DNA from 4 places in the Hydrogenophaga electricum genome. Region 2 is predicted to be linked to each of the others. Evidence: predicted binding sites of a transcription regulator. Region 2 holds the regulator's gene; each other region holds the start of a gene.
The links. Region 2 encodes FNR, which switches genes on or off when oxygen is low (the NO sensors DNR and NnrR bind a similar motif). Its sites were predicted from a motif close to TTGATNNNNATCAA; they were not measured.

Region 1 (5,924 bases), on a different contig from region 2:
CCCAGTGGTACAAGGCCCGTTCTGGCGTGCGCACGCGCGCCTTGTCTGGTGCCGCTCGTGTGGCGCGCTATCGCCCACGCTCATCTTCTGCGTCCCGCTGATGTCCGACTCCAAAGAACCCGCCGACGAACTGGCCGGCACCGAGCAGCCCTTTGTCCAGCACCTGATGGAGTTGCGTGATCGCCTGCTCTACGGCATGGCGGGATTGGGCATTTGCATGGCATTGCTGGCGATCTGGCCTGGGCCCAGTGGCCTGATCGATCTGATCGCCGTACCCATCCTGTCGCACATGCCTGCCGGCACGGAGAAATTGATCGCGGTGGGCGTGTTCTCGCCGTTCTTTGTGCCCCTCAAGGTGTTGGCCATGGCGGCTTTGCTGATGTCGCTGCCCTGGTGGATGTACCAGATATGGGCGTTTGTGGCGCCAGGCCTGTACAGCCATGAGAAGCGCTTTGCCGTGCCTCTGATCATCGTGGGCAGCCTTCTGGCTTACATGGGTATCGCCTTCGTGCAGTTTTTTGTCTTGGACAAGATGTTCGGCTTCATTCAGCAGTTCACGCCCAAAAGCGTGGCGGCCACGCCAGACATCGCTTCCTATGTCGAGGCCATTCTGTCGCTGTACCTCGCCTTTGGCCTGGCTTTCCAGGTGCCGATCGTGGTGGTGCTGCTGGTCAAGATGGATCTGGTCACCGTGGAAAAGCTCAAGGAATTCCGGGGTTATTTTGTCGTGCTGGCCTTCATCATCGCGGCGGTGGTCACGCCGCCCGATGTGATTTCCCAGCTGGCGCTGGCCGTTCCCATGTGCCTGCTGTACGAGCTGGGCATCTGGGGTTCGCAGTGGTTTGTCCGGAGCACCCAGGCACCGGCCACGCCCGAAGATTCAGCTTCCTAAGGCGTCGCAGGCGGTGCGGTGGCAAGAGCCACAACACCGCTCCTCCCCAAAGCTTCAGCGCTGGCCGTTGGTTTGCCGGGGCAGATTGCGCCTACCCGGGACCACTTGCAGGTGCTGCGCGCCTTCTTTGCGGACCACTTCCAGAGATGCCGGCTGACCCGGCGGAAGGGCGGCGACCGCCGACAGCAGTTGGGCGACGTTGTTGACCGACTTGCCTGCCACCTGGGTGATGACGTCTCCCGGGCGGAGTCCGGCCTGTGCGGCAGGGCCGTTCTGGAGCACGCCCGTGATGATGACGCCGGTACCCGGCGGCACACCGAAGTTCTCAGCAAGTTCGGGGGTGAGGTCCTGGGGTTCCACGCCGATCCATCCCCGGGTGACCTGGCCGTCCCGCACGATGGCCTCCATGACGCTGCGGGCGGTGGAGGTGGGGATGGCAAACCCAATGCCCATTGATCCACCTGAGCGGGAGTAAATGGCCGTATTGATGCCCATCAGGTGGCCGTTGGTGTCTACCAGTGCGCCACCGGAGTTGCCGGGGTTGATGGCCGCATCGGTCTGGATGAAGTTCTCAAAGGTGTTGATGCCCAGTTGCGTGCGTCCCAGGGCGCTGACGATGCCGCTGGTGACGGTCTGCCCCACACCAAAGGGGTTGCCGATAGCCAGGACAGCATCGCCGATGGCCAGTGCGTCCGAATCACCCAGCGTGATAACGGGCAGCGACTGAAGGTCGACCTTGAGCACGGCCAAGTCGGTGTCCGGGTCGGTACCGATGACCTGGGCGGGACTGCGTCGGCCGTCATTGAGCAGAACCTCGATCTGGTCGGCTTCCTCGATCACATGGTTATTGGTGAGGATGTAGCCGGCGGGACTGACGATGACGCCTGAACCGAGGCCGCTTTGCCGCTGGGATTGGCCCTGGTCGCCAAAAAAGAAACGAAACCAGGGGTCAGAGGTCTGAGGATTGGTTTCCGTGGCTTTGCTGGTGTTTATGCTGACCACGGCGGGCGAAGCGGCCTGGGCTGCCGAGCGGAATCCCGCCGTCGTGGCCTGGGCGCCATCTCCCGGAGGGGTCGAAGACTCCAGAACCGGCACGATCATGGGCAGAGAGGGCTTGCGGTTGAGCCATTCGGGCCGCAAGGTGGCGACCACAAAATAAGCTGCCAGCAGCACGGTGACGGATTGGGCGAAGACCAGCCAGAGTCGTTTCATGAGAAGCGCAGCAAAGTTCTGTTGGCGAAGAGACGCAAACGTGATGCGCATTGTCCTGCATCTGCATTCTGTTTCACGGGTTCATGCGAATTGATGCAGATCAACGCACCTGAACAGGGCATGGCTTGCAATGGTGCTCCCCTCAGTATCTCTAAGGAGAGAAGACGATGAAAGCATTGGTGGATCTGTTCTCGACCGACTACGGCCTCTTCAGCATTGCCGGCATCATTTTCATGATCGGTATGGCAATCTGGTTCATCCGATTTTTTCTGCGCAAGGTGAATGAGGCGCCGCGCAGCGAGGGGTAAGGTTCCGACGCGGGCGAGTGCGTCCCGCACGCTGTCAGAATGCGGGCATGCAAGCACCCGCTGATCGCACGCTTTTGTTGCAAACCCTCGATACGCTGCTGCAGCCAGCCCAGTTTCGCGACTACGGTCCCAACGGCCTCCAGGTCGAGGGCCGGGCTCGGATCAGGAAGCTGGTGTCTGGTGTGACGGCCAGTCTGGCACTGATCGATGCCGCTATCGCCGAAGGGGCCGACGCCATTCTGGTGCACCATGGCCTTTTCTGGCGGGGGCAAGATGGCCGGGTCGTCGGGTGGATGAAACAACGCCTGTCCCGTCTATTGGCGCACGACATCAGTTTGTTCGCCTATCACCTTCCGCTGGATGCCCACCCCACGCTCGGAAACAATGCCCAACTGGCCGCCCGGTTGGGTCTGGAGCGGTTCGGTGGCTTGGAGGGCTGCTTCGGGGACCAGGCGCTGGGCTGGTTGGGGTGCACCGCTCCCGTCACCGCGCAGGCCTTGGCGGATCGGATCGAAGGCTCTTTGGGACGTGCGGTGACTTTGGTGGCCAATGAGGCCAGCCGGCCGGTGGAGCGGGTGGCGCTCTGCACCGGCGGTGCGCAAGGCTACTTCGAGGCGGCGATTGCGGCCGGCGCAGACCTGTTCATCACGGGCGAAATATCCGAGCCACAAGCCCACTACGCTCGCGAAAGCGGCGTGGCCTACGTCGCCTGCGGCCATCACGCTTCGGAGCGCTATGGGGCGCCGGCGGTGGGCGCGCATGTGGCCGGGGAGCTCGGCATGGAGCATGTGTTCATCGATATTCCCAATCCTGCCTGAAGGGGTTGCGCATGCAGTCCGAACGCCCTTCCCGCCCCATCGTCCTCACCATGGGCGATCCGGCCGGTGTGGGGCCGGAAATCATTGCCAAGGCCTTGATGCAACGGCCGGAATGGTGCCAGCGTGTCCTGGTGGCGGGCGATGTGCCCTCTCTGAAGCGGGCGCAGGCCTTGCTGGGGGCTGAGCCGGAATGGGTGGAGGTGTCCGATCTGAATGCGTGGGTGCATGTGCCGGTGGGGGCTCCGGTGGTGGTGCAGACATGTACTTTGCATGAGCCTGTGTCGTGGGGGTGTATTTCTGCCTCTGCGGGGCGGGCTGCGGCGGATTGCATCGCCTGGGGGGCAACGGAGGTGCTGGCCGGGCGAGCGAGGGCTTTGGTGACCGCGCCCATCCACAAAGAGGCGTTGCATGCGGCGGGTGTGCCTTATCCCGGGCACACGGAAATGCTGCAGGCGCTGTCGGCGGCTTACGCGGGAGTCCCGCTGGAACAGATGCCGGTTCGCATGATGCTCAGCGCACCAGGACTGCGTACCGTGCTGGTGAGCATCCATGTGGCGTTGCGGGAGGCCATAGCGGCGGTGACGTTCGATCAGGTGTTGGAGACGTTGCGCATTACGGCCGACTATTTTGCGCGCCATGGTCTGCCGCAGGCACGCATTGCGGTGGCTGGACTGAACCCCCACGCCGGAGAGGGGGGGCTGTTCGGACGAGAGGAACTGGAAGTGATTGCGCCAGCAATCGCGGCTGGCAGGGATCGCGGCTGGAACGTGTCAGGTCCGTATGCACCTGATACGGTGTTCATGCGGGCCCGGCAAGGGGCGTTCGATGCCGTGGTGGCGATGTACCACGACCAAGGGCTCATTCCGGTCAAGCTGATGGGGTTGGAGCACGGCGTCAACACCACGTTGGGCCTGCCTCTGATTCGCACCAGCCCTGATCACGGTACGGCCTTCGATCTGGCAGGGACAGGTCAAGCCAGTGCGGCGAGCCTTTTGGCTGCGCTTGACGAAGCCTGGCAGACCGCTGCCCGGTCGCCTGGGCCTGGCGAGCTCTGAGGCAGTCGCAAAAAAAGCTGCCGACTCCGGCAGCGGCCATGGATGTCCGAGGGGTTTATTTGCGCAGGCTATCGCGGATGTCTCGCAGCAACTGCACCTCCTCCGTCGGGCCTGCTGGCGGCGGCGGAGGGGTCTCGCGCTTGAGGCGGTTGACCTGCTTGACCATCACGAAGATGACAAACGCCAGGATGATGAAGTTGAGTGCGATGGTGATGAAGTTGCCGTAGGCGAGCACTGCGCCAGCTTCCTTGGCCTTGGCCAAAGGCAAGCCCGCAGCCTGTCCCGCCAGAGGGACGTAGTAGCTGGAAAAATCCAGCCCGCCAAAAATCTTGCTGACCACCGGCATGATCACGTCATCCACCAGAGAGCTGACGATCTTGCCAAACGCCCCCCCAATGATGACGCCAACTGCCAAGTCCATCACATTGCCCTTCAGGGCGAATTCTTTGAATTCACTCGCTATGCTCATCATCGCGCTCCGCGGCGAGGGCTGCACCGTGCAGCCCTCTTGTTTTCATTTTCTCACAGAGCACCTTGGTATTAACGGAGGGGCTCTTTTGCCGAAGGCAAGGGGCTGACCCTGGCTGGTGCTGTGTCCCGAAAGGTTCGGGAGGCGGTTTTGGGCTTCGGTACAATGCAATGTTGACCTTGGTATTGCCCCGTTTCGAAACGTCATTGAAAGTTCCCCATGAGTGAAGCAACCGTCGATGCGACTGTGGACAGCAGTCGCCGAACCTGGCTGATCACTTCCTGCGCCATGGGTGGCGTGGGAGCCGCAGCCGTTGCCGTGCCTTTCGTGAGCACCTTCCAGCCGTCGGAGCGGGCCAAGGCCGCTGGCGCTGCGGTCGAGGTCGATATTTCGGCCGTCCAGCCTGGCGAGAAAATCGTTGTGGAGTGGCGAGGCAAGCCAGTGTGGATCATGAAGCGCACGGCCGAGCAGCTCAAGTCGTTGGAAGAGGACGAGGCGCAACTGGCCGACCCGAATTCCGATCGCAAGGCGTATCCCACGCCGGAGTACGCCAAGAACCGCCACCGCTCCATCAAGCCCGAGGTGTTTGTGGGCGTGGGCATCTGTTCGCACCTGGGGTGTTCGCCTATCGACAAGTTCGCCGTTGGTACGCAGCCTTCGTTGCCCGAAGACTGGAAGGGCGGTTTCCTCTGCCCTTGCCACGGTTCCACTTTCGACCTGGCGGGCCGGGTGTTCAAGAACAAGCCGGCTCCGGACAATCTGGAAGTGCCGCCGCACTACTACGTGTCGGACACGGTGCTGCTCATCGGCGAAGACAAGAAGGCCTGACAGGCCCTGGCGCACCGACCAACAGAGGCTGACATGGCTGAATTCAAAGAACTCCCCCCCGATGCTCCCGCTGGCCAGAAGGTCGTGAACTGGTTCGAGAACCGGTTTCCTACCGCTTTCTCGGCTTACCGCGTTCACATGTCGGAGTACTACGCTCCGAAGAACTTCAACTTCTGGTACATCTTCGGTTCGCTGGCGTTGCTGGTGCTCGTGATCCAGATCGTCACCGGCATTTTTCTGGTGATGCACTACAAGCCCGACGCCAACCTAGCGTTTGCCTCTGTCGAGTACATCATGCGCGATGTGCCCTGGGGCTGGCTGATTCGCTACATGCACTCCACC
Region 2 (5,924 bases):
GTTGTTTGGCGTGCGCTTGACCACCGCCGTGGCGGCCGGCGTGGTGATGTCCGCCATTCCCGCGGTCGTGGCCATCCTCAGCGCCCTCTTCCTCAAAGAGCGCATTGGTCGCCGTACCGCAGCAGCCATCGCCTGTGCCGCCATCGGCATCGCTCTGTTTTCGTTGCAGAAACCGATACACGACGATGCGCTCGCGGCGACTGCCAGTCAATTTGCCGGGGTATCCCTGACCGTGTGGGGCAACCTGCTCGTTTTTGCCGCCGTGGTCTGCGAAGCCTCCTATGTTGTGATCGGCAAACGCTTGACCGAAGGGCTTGGCCCCAAACGCATCTCGGCCATCATCAACCTCTGGGGTTTTGCTCTGGTGACCCCCCTGGGGCTCTGGGCCGCTTTCTCCTTTGACTTCGGCAGTGTGTCAATGGGACTGTGGGCGCTGTTGGTCTTCTATGCCCTGGCTGCAAGCATGTGGACCGTCTGGCTGTGGATGACCGGCCTGAAGACGGTGCCTGCGTCTCGGGCTGGTGTGTTTACCGTCATGCTGCCGGTGAGTGCCGCGGCGGTTGGCGTGCTGTTCATGGGCGAGCGCCTGTCATCGCTGCAGGTGTTGGCTTTTGCCATTGCCTTGCTCGGCCTTGTTCTGGCCACCCTGCCTGCACGCAGCCCAAACTGAAGGTATCCCAAGACCTTCGGTCAAAGGCACCACAAGCCGGTAGGCTGCGTGATGCCCATCCAGAGCGCCCACCCGGATGTGAGAGCCAGCGCCAAGCCTGCCAGCCGAATCGCCCAGCCCCCCGAAGCGCCGCCCCGGACACGCAACAACAACCACGGACCTGCAGTGAGCGACAGCGAAGTGCCCGCCGAAAACAAGGCCATGATCAGCGCCCCATCGAGCGCACTGGCCGACAAAGAAGCCATGAGCAACGCCGAGTAGAGCAGCCCACAAGGCATCAGCGCCCAGGCCACCCCAAGCACCACCGGAGCCTTGCTGCCCATGCCTGCGAGCACCGGTCGGGCACGGCGCCAGACCCCCTGCCCCAGATCCTCGATCCAGCCGGGCTGGCGTGCGCGCCATATCAGCGTCACACCCAGAAGCAGCGCCGCCACGTGAAACATGGTCCACACCGGGCGAACCACCTGGGTGTTGGTCCCCAGCCAAGCGAGGCCTTGCACAGAACCCGCAGCGAAAGCCCCGAACAGTGCGTACCCCACCATGCGGCTGACCTGGAAATACCACAAAGCCTGTGTACTCCGTGAACCGGCTGCGCGGCTGATGCCGGCGCAGGCAGCCCCACACATGGCCACGCAGTGCGGGCCACCGACCACGCCCATGAACAGGGCTGTCAAAGCCATCGAGGTCTGCATGGAAGCACTCTAGCAGGCGAACACGGGGGCGTCACCGCACCCCGACATGCCCGTTGTCCATCAGATGATCTTGGAAAAGCGTGCGCGATCGATGTCGCCTTGCAGGTACTTGTCAAAAACCATGGCAATCGCCCGCACCAGGTACCAACCGGTGGCTGTGACCTCGATCCCAGCGCTGTTGATCTTGAGCAACCCTTGTTCGACCAGCCCGTCCAGGGTTTCCAGCTCACGGGCGAAGTAGGTCGGAAAATCGATCAGATGTCCCAGCTCGATGGATTCGAACTGCACCGCCCCCTGGCACATGATGGACATGATGACCGAGCGACGCAGCAGGTCATCGCGCGACAAGGCCAACCCCCGCACGATGGGCAAGCGCCCCTGGTCCAGCGCATCGTAATAGTCTTCCAGGGTCTTGGCATTCTGGCTGTAGGTGGCGCCAATACGGCCAATGGCCGACACCCCGAGCGCAATGAGATCGCAGTCGGGCTGCGTGCTGTAGCCCTGGAAGTTGCGATGCAGACGCCCTTGCCGCTTGGCCACGGCGAGCGCATCGCCAGGCAAGGCGAAATGGTCCATGCCCACATACACGTACCCTGCATCGCTCATCGCATCGAGCGACATCGACAGCATGGACAGTTTGTCTCCCGGGCTGGGCAACTCGGCCGCGACGATGCGCCGCTGAGGTTTGAAGCGCGTGGGCAGATGGGCGTATGCGTACAACGCAATGCGGTCAGGGCGCAGCTCGTTAACCTGGGCAAGCGTTCGAGCAAACGATTCCGGTGTCTGCAGCGGCAGACCGTAAATCAGGTCCACATTGACCGACTCGAACCCGATCTTGCGGGCAGTATCGACCAATGCAAACACCTGCTCTGCGGGCTGCACGCGATGCACCGCCTTCTGCACGGCCGGATCGAAGTCCTGCACCCCGAAGCTCAGGCGGTTGAAGCCCAGGCGTGCCAGTGTCTGCAAGCGCTGGCTGGTAACGGTACGCGGATCCACCTCGATCGAGTACTCCCCACCGGGCACCAGCGTGAAATTGCGGCGCAGCATGGTCATCAAATCTTCCAGCTCCGGATCGGACAGGAAGGTAGGGGTACCGCCCCCCAGATGCAACTGTGAAACGTTGTGCCCTTTGCCAAAATGCTGAACCTGCAGTTCGACTTCGCGGGTCAAGTAGCGCAGATACTCGGCAGCACGCTCATGGTGTTTGGTGATGACCTTGTTGCAGGCACAGTAGTAGCACACCGACTCGCAGAACGGGACATGCACATACAGTGACAGCGGCAACGCCAACGAGCCTGCTCGACGCTGTTCAAGAGCCCTGACGTAATCTGCCTCGGTGAACGCCTCCACGAAGCGGTCGGCGGTCGGATACGAGGTGTATCGGGGACCTGGAATGTCGAATCGCTTGAGCAATTCGTCGGATATGGCGTGACTCACTGGCAGTTCTCCACTTGGGCGTTCCAATGTGCCTCAGTGGGTTGGCGGGGCCCTTGATCTTGGTCAAAAGAGACCGCGCGTACGGGGTTATCCCCACACCCAACGCCTTGATGGCACTGGGATTTCTCGACACCCTCCCATCCATGGGTTAAGCTTCGAGCGCCAATTGGCGGAAGATTTATGGACGTCCAAAGCATCAAAGTCGCCTGTTCGAGTTGCAACCTCCGCGAGCTGTGTCTGCCCATGGGCCTGAGTACAGACGAGATGAGCAAACTCGACAGTGTGGTTTCCACCCGTCGACGCATCAAGCGGGGAACAGCCCTCTTCAATGTGGGTGACAAGTTCACCTCCCTCTACGCGGTCCGCTCGGGGTTTTTCAAGACCTGCGTCACCACGGCCGATGGCCGCGATCAGGTCACTGGCTTCCAGATGACTGGCGAGATCATCGGTCTGGACGGCATCGTGAGCGACCGCCACTCCTGCGATGCAATCGCCCTGGAGGATGCCGAGGTCTGTGTGATGCCTTTTGATCAGGTCGAAGAACTCTCACGCGAATTCACGACCTTGCAGCACCATGTGCACAAGATCATGAGCCGCGAGATCGTGCGCGATCACTCGGTCATGCTGCTGCTGGGCAGCATGCGTGCCGAGGAGCGACTGGCGGCCTTTCTGCTGAACCTGGTGCAGCGCCTGCATGCACGCGGCTTCTCGCAGTCCGAGCTCATCCTGCGCATGACGCGAGAAGAGATCGGTAGCTACTTGGGCATGAAGCTCGAAACGGTCAGCCGCACGTTTTCGAAATTCGTCGACGAAGGCATCATCGACGTCAAGCAGCGCTATGTGCACATCAAGAACACCGACGGCCTGAGGTTGATCGTCAATCCAGGCACCTGCCGCTGACTGGCATCTGACATCTCACACCAAGCCCTTCGGTGCACCGAGGGGCTTTTTTATGACTGTGTCGGATCCCCTGCATGCGGGTGGCGGACACAGCCTTCGGGCCGCTGGTCCTCCGGCACAGGACAACGGTTCACCTCCAGCGGCGACATGGCGAGCAATGTGGTCAGCGCACTCGACGTCAGCGTGATGGCCCAGAAGCCAAAAAAGGCCAGGGTATAGACCGCTTGCCGGGACAACGCCAAAGGTTCACCAAACCAGTGCAGGTCGTGCGGATCCACCATGGCAAACACCAGCATTTCCAGCACGGCGGCGGCCAGAAATGACGGCCACCCTACCCACATCCATCGCTGCGCTTTCATCGTCGGTCTCCTCTACGCACGAAGTCGAGATTCGGGGTCGACGGGCTCGCCCCCGAAAGGCTCAGCGCTTAGGCGCCTCACCGGGCACCACGGGGGATGCCGCATGGTTGCGGGCCTGTCCGGCCGGCTGCATTTTGACAAGCGCGTCCACCCGCTCCTTTCCCTGCAGTGCTTTGGCAGCGGCCAGATCCCGCTCGTATTCGACCTTGTCGAGCACAGGATCTTGGTTGCTGTAGGCAATCACCGCTGTGGCAATGCCTGCCACCACAACAGCCATCGGCCCCCCCAATACCAGCCACATATGAGGGACCCGCCACCAAGGGATAGGTGCAGAGGCAGGAGACGTTTTCTGAGGGGAGTTCATGACCCAGTCCATGTGGTTGATGTGGTGAGGTTTCAGTTTATCGAGGAACCAGAAAGACAGCCTTTTCGGCGACTGCATCGGTCGGCTTCTCAGACGAGCGCACGAGAAAACGAATGGGGTGCGAACCGGGCTCTGCAGCATCCGGAGGAATTTGCACACGAACGGCGACCGAACGCACCTCAGTAGGCAGCACATCCACCCACCGATCCGACGCAATCACGATATCCGGCAGTCCGTCCACATCGAGAAAATAGCGTTGAGGGTGTTCAGTCGCGTTCATGACCTGCAAGCGGAACACATTCTCGATCCGCCCTTGCTCCACCATGCGAGCCAGTGCTCCACGATCACGGATCACATCCACTTTCAGCGGGGTGCGTAAATAAAGGCTGACCAGTAAGGCCGCCGTGATAGCCCCCAATGCCGCGGTATAGACCAGCACCCGGGGCCGGAAGGCGCGCCGGATCATCGCCTGCCGACTCCAGCCTTGTGCCACGCCGTTTTGTGTGGAATACCGGATCAGGCCACGCGGATACCCGACCTTGTCCATGACCTCGTCGCACACATCAATGCAGGCACCACAACCGATGCACTCGTATTGCAAACCCTTGCGAATGTCGATTCCGGTCGGACACACCTGCACGCACAGCGTGCAGTCGACACACGACCCCAAGCCAAGCGCTTTCGGGTCAGCCTTCTTGGAGCGCGCCCCACGTGGTTCACCGCGCGCTTCGTCGTAGGTCACGATCATCGTGTCCGGATCGAACATCGCACTCTGGAAGCGGGCATACGGGCACATGTACTTGCACACCTGCTCACGCAGAAAACCCGCATTGCCATAGGTCGCCAGACCGTAGAAAAACACCCAGAAGGTCTGCCACGGCCCCAGCGAGGCCATCAGCGTCAGCGAGCCCAGTTCGCGAATGGGGGTGAAATACCCGACAAAGGTAAAGCCCGTCCAGAGGGAAAAGATGAGCCAGAGCAGGTGCTTGAGGCCACGCTTGCCCACTTTGGCCACAGACATCGGGGCTTCGTCGAGCCTCAGCCGGGCCGAGCGCTCCCCCTCCACCCTTTTCTCTATCCAAAGGAATATTTCTGTGTAGACCGTCTGGGGACAGGCATAACCACACCAGAGACGCCCCGCCACCGCCGTGAAAAGGAACAAGGCCAGCGCTGAAATGACCAGCAACCCTGTCAGATAGATGAAGTCCTGGGGATAGAGCACCAGTCCAAAGAGGAAGAACCGACGGGACTCCAGATCAAAGAGAACCGCTTGGCGGGCATTCCACTGCAGCCATGGCAACCCATAAAAAACGATCTGGGTCACCCACACCAAAGCCCAGCGCCACTTGGTAAAGAGACCGAAAACAGACCGGGGCTGGATCTTCTTTTGGGAGACGTAAAGCGAAAGCACGGCCTCATCACCGCCACCTGCGGGCGACCGGGACGTCACCTTGTCAGCGGAAGACTCTTGAGACAAAGCACTCGCTGCTGGGGGATGA
Region 3 (5,924 bases), on a different contig from region 2:
TGCGCCACCGCCAAGGCGGGCTCGGGCTCGTCCAGCAACAGGTGCTCGGCCAACTGGAAATAGAGCCCGAAGGCCTCGGGCCCCAAAGACTGCCCCGCAGACAGGCGCTCCATGGTGGGATACAGCGCCTCCTGAAGTCCAGCAGGCCCGGCCTCAGCGAGATGGAGGAGACTGCCCAGCAGATCCGCCTGCATTCCCCGATTCAGCTGTTGGCCACGCGCAGCCGAGGGCACAAACCCCATGTCACACCTCGGCGTGCGGCACGCCCCCAGCCAACGTCGCCGGAACGCCCATCAAGCGCACATGCCGCGCTTGTCGCCCCTTTTCAGGCCCAGCAGCGGGGACGTCTTGCGACCGACCTTGAAACCCTGCTTCACCCCGCGCTTGATCCCCACCCGCAGCTGCCGTTGCTGCGCATCGTCAATGGATACCGAGACATCGGCCACACCATCCGACGGGGCCAGCCGAGCCGCGTCGAGACGGAAACCCAGCAACTTGCGGACATCCAACTTGATGTTCATCGAATACGCTCCAGTCAAAGTGTCTACACAAATGGACACACTGCCTCATAATTACATCGATGCAGGCCTCCGTCAACCGCGTCCGTCGACTGATTTACGTCACCACCCGGGACCATGCCTACACGTTTCAGGCTTGGCCGGCATTGCTGGCACCGACGGGCATCGAGGTGCAGCGGTTCTGCTATGAACAGTGGCTGCCTGCAGCCCGCACCCCCGTGGGCACCTACGTCCTGACCGACTTTGATCGTCTGTCCGTCAGCGAACTCCAGGTGGCGGGGGAATTGTTTCAGACCCTGGTGGCTGCGGGCATGACCGTGCTCAACGATCCCCGCCAGTTTCGCCCCAGAGCCTTCCTGCTCAAACAGCTCCAGCACTCAGGCATCAACACGTTTGGCTGCCACCTGCCCGCAGCCGGGGAGTGGCCGGATCGCTTTCCGGTGTTTCTCCGCACACTGGCCGGGCACCGGGGCGTGCTGTCCGAATTGCTGCACGATGGGACTGCCTGCCAGCAGGCGCTCGAAGCAGCGCTGGCGCAAGGCTTCACACTCAGTGACCTGGCCTTCATCACTTTTGCCGCCACCCCCAGCGCGACGGGGGCTTTTCAGAAACACGCGGCTTACCGCATCGGTGACCGCATCGTCCGCGCGGTCACCGTCAACCAGCGGCACTGGATGGCCAAAGTGGGGGAACTGGGTGTGGCCTCCGAAGCCCAGTACCGGGAAGAGCTGACTGAAATGGATCACTACCCGCACGCGGCGTTCGTACACCGCGTGTTCGACGCGGCCGGGTCAACCTTTGGCCGGCTGGATTTCGGTCTCACGGACGCGGGTCCGCAGGCCTATGAAATCAACACCAACCCCCATATGGGCAGTGGTGCACCCGACGAATTGATGCACCCGAATGCCGACCGGAGCGCCACCATGCAACGCATTCGCCGCGACCTGATCGAAGCGTTCGGGGCACAGGTGCCACCGCACCCCCGAGGCTGGATCCGTCTGCGCGATCAACGCAGGCCGGTGCCCCGGGTGTGAGGGCCCCGCGAAAGGCCCTCAACCCTTGACGGTGCTGCTCAGAACTTCCAGCCCAGGCCCACGCCCACCAGCACCGGATCGACCTTGAACTTGCCGATTTCGGCGCCACCGGCGGAGACCTTGGTGCCGATGTTGACCTTCTTCACGTCAAAGTTCAGGTACAGGGTCTGGGACAGCGGCACGTCCACCCCCACCTGCAACGCCAGGCCGGTGCTGTTGCGCTTGATGTCGACGCCTGCCGGCAGCTTGACCGAGCTGAAGCGCGTGTAGTTCAAGCCGGCACCCACATACGGCTTGAAGCTGCCGGCGTCGAAGTGGTACTGCACCGTCAGCGTCGGCGGCAGGTGTTTGAGGCTGCCGATGTCCAGCGCGCCATTGCCCGCCGACAGGGTGTGCTTCTGCGGCACGGTCAGGATCAGTTCGGCCGCCAGGTTCGGGCTCAGGAAGTAGGTGAAATCGACTTCCGGCAGCCACTTGTTGTTGACCGAAAGCGCCAGACCGGTGCTGTCCTTGTTGGCACTGTCGAGGTGCACGGCACGCGCACGCACCAGCAGGTCTCCGGACTTGAAGTCCTGCGCCATGGCGGCGCCGGCCGACAGCATCGCCAGGGCAGCGACGGCAACGATGTGCTTCTTCATCATGATGTCTTCTTCATCCTCGTCACGGGAACATTCCCGGCGGCCATTACAGAAGACCCGATGGGGCGCAACTTTGCGTCAGATCAAACCCGACCGGCGCCCCGATTCGGGGCATCGGTTTTTCTTTGCACGCTTTTGACGCACGTCAATGCTGGCGGGGAACCCGCTTTCACTCAGGCAGCAGCTGCACCCGAAACACGCCCCGGTGCCGCACCCCCAGCGCTTCGGCAGCGGCGTGGCTGAGATCGATGGCGCGGTTGCCCGTGTTCGGCCCCCGGTCGTTGATGCGCACGACCACTTCGCGCCCGGTATCGACACTGCGCACGCGCAACCAGGTGCCAAATGGCAACGTCGGGTGCGCGGCCGTGAGTTCGTCGCGGTCGAAGCGTTCTCCGCTGGCCGTGCGCCGCCCATGAAACCGGTCGCCATACCAGGAGGCCAGGACGATGGGCACCCGCCCTGGGTGCCAGTTGGTGTCGCCCAGGGCGTCCCGCTGTGTGCTGCAGCCGGCCAGCGCCGCCACGCCCAGCACCAGGAACATGCGGCGTTGCCAGCCCGGGGACGTCATGCCCGCAGTCGGCGCACGAGCTCGAGGGTCGCCGCGCTCTGGTTCATGGTGTAGAAGTGCAGGGCCGGAGCGCCCAGCGCCACCAGGCGTTCGACCAGGCTGCTGACCACGTCGAGCCCGAAGGCCTTGATGGACGCCGTGTCGTCGCCATAGGCCTGCAGCCGCAGGCGGATCCAGCGAGGAATCTCCGCACCACACGCGTCGGAAAAGCGCATCAATTGCGTGGAGCTGGTGATGGGCATGATCCCCGGCACCACCGGTACATCGGCCCCCAGCGCCCGCGCCTCGTCGACGAAACGGGCATAGGCGTCGGCACTGTAGAAATACTGGGTGATCGCGGAATCCGCGCCCGCCCTCACCTTGGCCGCATAGGCCTTGAGGTCGGCCTCGGGCGAGCGGGCCTGCGGGTGCACCTCGGGGTAGGCGGCCACTTCGATGTGGAAGTCGCGCCCGGTTTCGGCACGGATGAAAGCCACCAGATCGCTGGCGTACTGAAATTCACCACCGATGCCATAGCCGCTGGGCAGATCGCCCCGCAGCGCCACCAGCCGCCGCACGCCCATGGTCTTGAGCTGCGCGAGCTGATCGCGCACGCTGGTCTTGGTGGCGCCAATGCAGGAAAAATGCGATGCCGCGTCCACACCTTCGGTCAGGATGGCCTTCACGGTGTCGAAGGTCCCTTGCTGCGTGGAGCCGCCGGCGCCATAGGTCACCGAACAGAACTCGGGCTGGAGCGCGTACAGCTGCTGGCGCACGGCGCGCAGCTTGTCGGCGCCCTCGGGCGTCTTGGGCGGAAAGAATTCAAAACTCAGGGGCAGGCCCATACGAAAAACTCCCGGTTGCCATCACCACCGGTGATGGCGCTGTCGAAATAGTCGCGGCAGCGCAGACCGTGATCGGCACAGGCCTGGGCCATGCGCTGCTGCACTAGGGCGTAGCTGGCGGGGTTTTTCACCAGCCCCCCTTTGCCGATGTGTTCAGGCTGCAACTCGAACTGCGGCTTGACCAGCATCAGCAACCCCGGCCCGCCAGCCTTGAGCAGCGGCACCAAGGCCGGCCAGACCAGCGTCTGCGAGATGAAAGACAGATCGCCGACGATCAGATCGAACGGCGCGGCGGCCGCAGCGCCGCCAGCAGCCACCAGCTGTGGTGCGGTCAAGTCGCGCGCATTGCACTTTTCGATGCAGATCACGCGCGGATCGTTCCGCAGCGAAGGATGCAACTGGCCCTGGCCCACGTCCACCCCGACCACGTGCGCCGCACCGCGCTGCAGCAGGCCGTCGGTGAAGCCACCGCTGCTCTGCCCCACGTCGAGGCAGCGCAGGCCCGCCACGTCGATGCCGCAGTGGGTGAGTGCCGCATCGAGTTTGAGTCCGCCGCGCGAGACGAAGCGCGATTCCGCCGTGTCCAGCAGCTCCAGATCCACCGTTTCGCGCAGCTCCTCGCCGTTCTTGGTCACCGTTTTCCAGTCGCCGCCGGGCAGGCGCCAGCGCACGCCCGCCGCGATCAGCCGCTGCGCTTGCGAGCGCGATGCGGCCAGGCCACGGTCAACCAGCAACTGGTCAGCACGCATGATGGGATGAAGAGATCTGATGCCAGGGCGCAGTGGAACCGGCTTGACCGGGCCACCAGCGCCACCCCCAGGAGGGTGACACCGAAGGCCGCGCGAGGGGCGTCCTCATGCTGCGCGGGGGATCAATACCGGTACGTGTCGGGCTTGTACGGCCCTTGCACCGGCACGCCGATGTAGGCGGCCTGTTCCTTGGTCAGGGTGGTCAGCTGGGCGCCCAGCTTGGACAGTTGAAGGCGCGCGACCTTTTCATCCAGGTGCTTGGGCAGCACGTAGACCTGGCCGACCTTGTAGTCCTTGGGCTTGGTGAACAGCTCGATCTGGGCAATGGTCTGGTTCGCGAAGCTGGACGACATCACGTAGCTGGGGTGGCCGGTGCCGCAGCCCAGATTCACCAGCCGGCCCTTGGCCAGCAGGATGATGCGCTTGGCCGGCTTCTTGCCGACCTTGGGGAAGATCACGTGGTCCACCTGCGGCTTGATCTCTTCCCACTGGCAGTTCTTCTCCAGCGAGGCAACGTCGATCTCGTTGTCGAAGTGGCCGATGTTGCAGACGATGGCCTGGTCCTTCATGGCCACCATGTGCTCGTAGCGGATCACGTCCTTGTTGCCGGTGGTCGTGACGAAGATGTCGGCCTTGTCGGCGGCGTACTCCATGGTCACGACGCGGTAGCCTTCCATGGCGGCCTGCAGTGCGTTGATGGGGTCGATCTCGGTCACCCACACCTGGGCGCTGAGCGCACGCAGCGCCTGGGCCGAACCCTTGCCCACGTCGCCATAACCGCAGACCACGGCCACCTTGCCGGCAATCATCACGTCGGTCGCGCGCTTGATGCCGTCCACCAGCGACTCGCGGCAGCCGTACAGGTTGTCGAACTTGCTCTTGGTGACCGAGTCGTTGACGTTGATGGCGCGCAGCATCAGCGTGCCCTTGGCCGACATCTCGTTCAGGCGGTGCACGCCGGTGGTGGTCTCTTCGGTCACGCCGATGATGTTCTTCAGGCGGCGGCTGTACCAGGTCGGGTCCTGCTTGAGCTTGGCCTTGATGGCCGCGTGCAAGATTTTCTCTTCCTCGCTCTTGGCCTTGCCCAGCGCCTTGATGTCCTTCTCGGCCGCGGCGCCCAGGTGCATCAGCAGCGTGGCGTCGCCGCCATCGTCCAGGATCATGTTCGGGCCTTCGGTCTTCGAGCCCTTGGGGCCGAATTCGAAGATGCGGTGGGTGTAGTCCCAGTAATCGACCAGGGTCTCACCCTTGACGGCGAACACCGGCGTGCCGTTGGCCGCAATGGCGGCGGCGGCGTGGTCCTGCGTGCTGAAGATGTTGCACGAGGCCCAGCGCACTTCGGCGCCCAGCGCCTGCAGGGTTTCGATCAGCACCGCAGTCTGGATCGTCATGTGCAGCGAGCCGGTGATGCGCGCGCCCTTGAGCGGCTGCTTCTTGGCGAACTCGTCGCGGATGGCCATCAGGCCGGGCATTTCGGTCTCGGCGACCTGGATTTCCTTGCGGCCCCAGTCGGCCAGGCCGATGTCGGCAATGACGGAATCGGCGTGGGGGGCAGGCGTGCGTGCGTTCATGTGGAAGGCTCCAAAAGCGACG
Region 4 (5,924 bases), on a different contig from region 2:
TCGAGATCGACGAACACGCCGCCGTGGTGGCGCAGGATGAAATAGCGCGCAGCGTCCACGCGCTGGATGGCGTGTGGATAGCTGTCGTAGACGGGCAGGAAGCCGGGCACCTCGCGGCGGATGAAATCGCGGTTCATCGCGTCGGTCCAGAGCCGGTGTTCCCAGTCGGGATGGTGCTGCTTCCAGCTCGCGGCATGGGCCTGCATGGCGGGAGGAATCTGTTCGGTCTTCCACGTCTGGTGGAGGATCCGGGGAATCTGCGCGGCCATGCGGGTCAGTGTGCAAACCCGGTGCGCCAGGACCCTTCGTGCCGGTGCACCGCGTATGGGCCGAAGTGGCAGGCCGGTTGCGGACTGCAGCGTTTGGGGCAGGGCAGGCCGGGGTCGGGCAGCAGGTGCAGGTCCGGGTGCTCGTGCCGGTGGGCGTGAAAGAAGTTGGTGAGGTGGCCGGGGCCGGTGGTCTCCAGCACGTCCATCTCCGTGCGCACGGGCTGGTCGTGTCGGGCCAGTGCCGCCAGGGCGAACTGCCACAGGAAAGGGTGGCCGGGCCGGGCGCCGAACAGGTAGTTGGCGATGCGCACCGCGTGGCGGTGTTCCGGCACCTGCATTTCCCGCTCCAGCAGGACTTTCTCGACGCCCAGGACCAGACCGTGGCTCAGCAGGTCGTCCAGGGGCTGGAGCAGGGTGACGTCGGAATCCAGGTAGAAGCCGCCGTGTGCGTGCACCAGCAGCAGGCGCAGCACATCCAGACGCTGGATGTGGCGCGGAAACCGTTCATAGGCCGGCAGCAGGCCGGGGTGGTGGCGGGCCATGAAGGCTGCCGCGTCGGTGTCGTCCCAGAGGCGCAGGTCCCAGCCGGGCGGGATCTCGGGAAAACGGGTCTTGTCGGGGGTGATGACGTGAAGGATGCGGGGAATGGCGTCGGGCATGTACGTCGGTTCCGGGCGATGCGGCAATCGGGCACGCCAAGATAGGGCATGTGGCGCTTCCCCGCAACCGCCCGGTGTCTTTTCGGAGATCGCCGCACGCAGGGCGGTGTCAGTGCAGCCCGGTCAGCGACGCGGCAACGGCCCGCTTGAAAGGGGTGAAGCGCTCGCCCAGGTCCACCAGGGCCTGGCGCAGCAGGCGTGCCGGGGCTTCTTCGCGGGTGTAGAGCGAGGCCACGGCGTGGGTGGCCAGGTACAGGCCCCGGCTGGCGTGGCGGTGGGTGCGTTCGTAGCTGCGCAGCAGCGCCGGGTCGGCGATGTCGCGTCCGCCTGCGTGGGCCTGGCGCAGCAGGCGCGCCAGGGTGTCGATGCTGCGCAGGCCGAGGTTGAAGCCGTGGGCGGTGACCGGGTGCATGCCCACCGCCGCGTCGCCGACGGCGGCAAAACGCTGCGACACCAGCCCGCCTGGCCAGACGCCCACCAGCGGGTACGCGTGGCGTGTGCTGGCCAGATGCATGGGGCCGAGCTGGTGGTGGAAGCGTTCGGTCATGGCCTGGCCGAACGCGGCAGCTTCCATCGTCAGCAGCGGTTGCAGCGCCTGGTGTGGCAGGGTCAGCACCGCCGATGAGCGGGGGCGACCGGTGTCCGGGCAGGGGTTCATGGGCAGCAACGCCAGGGTCTGGCCGTGGTCGAACCACTCCCAGGCGGTTTCGTGGTGGGGCTGCTCGTGGGTCATGGCGCAGACCAGCATGGTCCGGCCGTAGTCGTGCAGTTGCGCGGAAATGCCCACGGCGCGGCGGGTGCTGGAGTGGCGGCTGTCGGCCGCCACCAGCAGGCGGGTGTGCAGCGTGCGGCCGTCCGAGAGCGTGACCTGGCAGCGGTCGCCGCGGGTGTCGATCGGGCCGACCTGCAGGCCGTCGATGAGCTCGGGCGGTGCGCCACTGTCGTCGGCGGGCGCGAGCGCGGCTTCGAAGGCGGCGCGGCGGATGTGGTGGTTGCCCACGAGGTAGCCCAGTTCGCTGCGCGGGCTGAGCTGGTGGCTGATGACCATGCGGCCCTGGCGCCGGCCCGGTCCGCCGTTGAGCACCAGGGCGTCACGCAAGGGGGCGACGGCACCCGTTTCCAGGTGTTCCCAGATACCCAGTTGCCGCAACAGGCCGGCGCTGTGCTGGGTCAGCGCGATTTCCCGGCCATCGAAGGCCGGCGCCTGCAGCGCCGCAACCGTCTGGGATTCGACCAAGGTGACCCGAAGGCCGCTGCCTCGCAGGGCCCGGGCCAGACTGAGACCCGCCGGCCCGGCGCCGGTGATGAGTACGTCGCAATGCATGATGGGCCCGCACTGTATAGGTGCATGCTGGTGGGGGGCTTGACCAAGGTCAAGCTGCCCGACCTCGGGGCAGGCATGAAAAAGCCCCGCAGACCGGGGCCTGCGGGGTGGTGGGCGGGATCGGGCCCGGTGTCAGCTCCGGGGAGCGGGCATCGGCGCCGGACCTTCGCCCGGGTGGCCCGGGTGGCGGCCCTGACGGTGTTGCGGGCCGTGGCCCTTGAAGCCGGCCTGGTGGAACGGGCGGGCTTGCTGGTCGAACACCTGCTTCTGTTCGGCCGTGAGCTGGCCGTAGAAGCTGCGGGTGGCGTCGATGCGCTGGGTGAAAGCGGCATCGCGTTCGGCCTTGAGGGCGGTCATGCGGTCCAGCCGTTCCGGCGTGGTGAGCTTGGCCCAGTCCTGCGGAGCCTCGGGCGGTTGCGCAGGTCGCTGCGGGGTGGTCCGGGCCACGAATGCGGCCCAGGCGGCTTCCTGTTCCGGCGCCAGCTTGAGTTCGGCCTTCAGCTTGGCCTGGTGCTCGGCACGCATCTTTTCCATTTTCTGCAGGCGCTCGCCGCGCTGGGCGTGGCGGGCTTCCCGGCGGGGTTGCGCCGGCTTGGCGTCCGGGCTGGCCTGGGCCGCTTGCGGCACCGGCGTGGCCGGGGGCTGCGTGGCCGCACCCTGGGCGATGGCGGTGGCGGACAGGCCGGCGATGGTGGTGGCCAGCACGGTGGCGATGAAGGATCGGGTGAGAGTCGGTTGCATGATCGCTCCTGAATGGGGTGGAAGAACCGGTCGTTGCGGGTTTCAGCGACGACGTGGGTTCAGTGTCCGGCGAACGTGTAAACGCGAAGGCACCCGCATGCTGCTGCGGTGTAAAGATTTGTGCCGTTTCAGGCGTGGCCGAGGTCGTCGAGGATCGGACAGTCGGGCCGGTCGTCGCCGGGACAGTGGCACAGCAGCGTGTCCAAGCTGCGCTGCATGGCCTGCAGGGCCGCGATGCGCTGGGCCAGCTCGTCGTGGTGGCGCTGCGCGATGCGCTTGACGGCGGCGCTGCTGCGGCGCCGGTTGTGCCAGAGTCCGACCAGTTCCGTGATGGCGTCGAGACTGAAGCCCATGTCGCGCGCGCGTCGGATGAAACGCAGCGTGTGCACATCGGCCTGGCCGTACTGGCGGTAGTTGCCGTCGGTGCGGGTCACCGCACCAAGCAGCCCCAGGGCTTCGTAGTGGCGCAGCATCTTGGGGGAAATGCCCGACAACCGGGCAGCCGTGCCGATCGGCACCGGCCAGCGGGCCACGGCCGGCAGCGGGGTGTCTGCCGACGGGCCGGATGTGCTGTCCACCGGCCCGCTGGCATCGTCGTGAACGGACACGGCGCGGCGGAGCGGCGGGGTCATGCCGCGACCGTGTAGCCCTCTTCGCGGATGGCCGCGGCCACCGCCTCGCGCGACTGGGGTGTGTTGACCTCGACCAGGTTCTGGCTGCGGTCGATGCGAACTTCGGCCTGCGGATCGAGGGTCTTGATGGCGGTCTGCACGGCACGTTCGCAGTGGCCGCAGGTCATGCCTTGCACGGTGAAGGTTTGGAGGGACATGGAAAATCTCCTTGAAAAGGGCATCATCTTCAAGTCTGACACGGTGTCAATGTCAAGCCCGGCGGTTCGGAAACATCTGGTGGCTTGACCTTCCCATGGGGGTAAAGCTTATGCTGACTCCCATGAATGCCTCCACACCCGAAATCATCGCCGAAGGACTGCCCATCGATCTGGGGATCGGCGGCATGACCTGCGCCTCCTGCGTCACGCGGGTCGAGAAAGTGCTGCGCAAACAGCCCGGCGTGCGCGATGCCACCGTGAACCTGGCCACCGAATCGGCCCGTGTCGTGCTCCAGGGGCCCGCCGATGCCGAAGTGCTGGCCCGTCTCCGCCGCGCGGTGCGCGACGCGGGGTACGAGCCCCGCGCCCTGGACGATGGCGCCCTGGACGACGTGCCCCGCTGGTTCGGCCTGCCGGTGGACGTGCTGCCCGTGCTGGCCGGGCTGCTGCTGTCGGCACCCCTGGTGCTGCCCATGGTGGGCGATCTGCTGGGCCGACACTGGATGCTGCCGGCCTGGGCGCAGTTCCTGCTCGCCACGCCGGTGCAGTTCGTGCTCGGCGCGCGTTTCTACAAGGCCGGCTGGCACGCGCTCAAGGCCCGCACCGGCAACATGGAACTGCTGGTGGCCATCGGCACCAGCGCGGCCTGGGGCCTGTCGACCTGGTTGTGGTGGCGCGCCGCGCCCGACAGCATGCCGCACCTGTACTTCGAGGCCTCGGCCGTGGTCATCACCCTGGTGCTGCTGGGCAAATGGCTGGAAGCGCGCGCCAAGCGCCAGACCACCAGCGCGATCCGGGCCCTGCAGGCCCTGCGTCCCGAACGCGCCCGGCTGCTGCCCGACGGCGTGCGCCGCACCGAGGTGACCGAGGTGCCGGTGGACGAATTGCTGCCCGACGACCGCATCCAGGTGCTGCCGGGCGAGCGGTTTCCGGCCGACGGCGAGGTGGTGGAAGGCCAGACGCAGGCCGACGAATCCATGCTCACGGGCGAGTCGCTGCCCGTGCCCAAGCAGCCCGGCGACGCGGTCACCGGTGGCGCGCTCAATGGCGAAGGCGCGGTGCTGGTGCGGGTGCGCGCGGTGGGCGCGCAGAGCATGCTGGCGCGCATCATCGCGCTGGTGCAGGACGCCCAGGCGGCCAAGGCGCCGGTGCAGCGGCTGGTGGACCAGGTGGCGGCGGTGTTCGTGCCCGTGGTGCTGGGCATCGCCGCCCTCACGCTGGCGGGCTGGCTCTGGACCGGCGCACCGCTCGAAGAGGCTTTGCTGCACGCGGTGGCGGTGCTGGTGATCGCCTGCCCCTGCGCGCTGGGGCTGGCCACGCCGGCGGCCATCATGGCGGGCACGGGCGTTGCGGCACGGCACGGCATTCTCATCAAGGACGCGCAGGCGCTGGAGATGGCCTACCGGGTCGACACCGTGGCCTTCGACAAGACCGGCACCCTGACCGAAGGTCGGCCGCGCCTGCGCCTGATCGAAGTCCTGCCCGGGGTTGATGAAATGGCGGTGCTGCAGGCCGCGGCAGCGCTGCAGGCGCAGAGCGCCCATCCGCTGGCCCATGCCGTCATGGACGCCGCCCGCAACCGCGGCGTGGTGGTGGCGCCCGATGCCGCGCAGTCGGTGCAGTCGGTGGTCGGGCGGGGCAGTCTGGGCCAGGTCCAGGGGGTTTCGCTGGCGCTCGGCAGCGTGCGCTGGATGGGTGAACTCGGGGTGCCGCAGGCCGAACTCGGTCCGGTGGTGCAGAACCTGCAGACATCCGGGGCCACGGTGTCGGTGCTGGCCAGCGAGCGCGACGGGGTCTGGCGGGCGCTGGCGGTGCTGGCCTTCGGCGACGAACCCAAACCCGGTGCCCGCGCGGCGCTGGAACGCCTGCGTGCCCAGGGCCTGCGCCTGTGCATGGTCTCGGGCGACAACGCCGGGGCGGCCCGCGCCATGGCCGAAACCCTGGGCCTCAAGCCCGCCGCGCTCGAAGAAGGCGGGGAGGTGATTGCCGACGTGCTGCCTGGCGACAAGGCGGCCGTGATCCGCCGGCTGAAGGCCGGGGGCTTCGCCCCCCTTGCCGGCGTTCCTGAGGCGGTGGCGTCCGATGCGCCGGTCCACACCGTG

Region 1: QQK43_RS10660 (DUF3149 domain-containing protein) is a predicted target of FNR. The motif match lies at 2,195-2,208, and genes of this name have one in related genera.
Region 3: QQK43_RS07905 (OmpW/AlkL family protein) is a predicted target of FNR. The motif match lies at 2,326-2,339, and genes of this name have one in related genera.
Region 4: ubiM (5-demethoxyubiquinol-8 5-hydroxylase UbiM) is a predicted target of FNR. The motif match lies at 2,292-2,305, and genes of this name have one in related genera.

What each region holds. Positions count from the first base shown of each region.
Region 1 covers NZ_BSPB01000014.1:41,914-47,837, reverse strand. The annotation lists gene tatB (Sec-independent protein translocase protein TatB) at 1-101, shown strand, start outside; gene tatC (twin-arginine translocase subunit TatC) at 101-892, shown strand; gene QQK43_RS10665 (Do family serine endopeptidase) at 947-2,104, opposite strand; gene QQK43_RS10660 (DUF3149 domain-containing protein) at 2,272-2,412, shown strand; gene QQK43_RS10655 (Nif3-like dinuclear metal center hexameric protein) at 2,460-3,230, shown strand; gene pdxA (4-hydroxythreonine-4-phosphate dehydrogenase PdxA) at 3,242-4,285, shown strand; gene mscL (large conductance mechanosensitive channel protein MscL) at 4,341-4,754, opposite strand; gene petA (ubiquinol-cytochrome c reductase iron-sulfur subunit) at 4,974-5,582, shown strand; gene QQK43_RS10635 (cytochrome b N-terminal domain-containing protein) at 5,616-5,924, shown strand, end outside.
Region 2 covers NZ_BSPB01000001.1:150,291-156,214, reverse strand. The annotation lists gene QQK43_RS00740 (DMT family transporter) at 1-670, shown strand, start outside; gene QQK43_RS00735 (sulfite exporter TauE/SafE family protein) at 691-1,362, opposite strand; gene hemN (oxygen-independent coproporphyrinogen III oxidase) at 1,423-2,802, opposite strand; gene fnr (fumarate/nitrate reduction transcriptional regulator Fnr) at 2,983-3,702, shown strand; gene QQK43_RS00720 (hypothetical protein) at 3,753-4,061, opposite strand; gene QQK43_RS00715 (nitrogen fixation protein FixH) at 4,123-4,503, opposite strand; gene ccoG (cytochrome c oxidase accessory protein CcoG) at 4,463-5,875, opposite strand.
Region 3 covers NZ_BSPB01000009.1:25,500-31,423, forward strand. The annotation lists gene QQK43_RS07890 (aKG-HExxH-type peptide beta-hydroxylase) at 1-194, opposite strand, end outside; gene QQK43_RS07895 (hypothetical protein) at 294-521, opposite strand; gene QQK43_RS07900 (ATP-grasp domain-containing protein) at 581-1,552, shown strand; gene QQK43_RS07905 (OmpW/AlkL family protein) at 1,591-2,190, opposite strand; partial or broken gene QQK43_RS07910 (septal ring lytic transglycosylase RlpA family protein) at 2,360-2,632, opposite strand; gene metF (methylenetetrahydrofolate reductase [NAD(P)H]) at 2,755-3,582, opposite strand; gene QQK43_RS07920 (TlyA family RNA methyltransferase) at 3,567-4,331, opposite strand; gene ahcY (adenosylhomocysteinase) at 4,454-5,902, opposite strand.
Region 4 covers NZ_BSPB01000015.1:14,898-20,821, forward strand. The annotation lists gene QQK43_RS11030 (glycosyltransferase family 32 protein) at 1-269, opposite strand, end outside; gene QQK43_RS11035 (glycosyltransferase family 32 protein) at 275-928, opposite strand; gene ubiM (5-demethoxyubiquinol-8 5-hydroxylase UbiM) at 1,038-2,252, opposite strand; gene QQK43_RS11045 (Spy/CpxP family protein refolding chaperone) at 2,385-2,993, opposite strand; gene cueR (Cu(I)-responsive transcriptional regulator) at 3,122-3,625, opposite strand; gene QQK43_RS11055 (heavy-metal-associated domain-containing protein) at 3,622-3,822, opposite strand; gene QQK43_RS11060 (heavy metal translocating P-type ATPase) at 3,945-5,924, shown strand, end outside.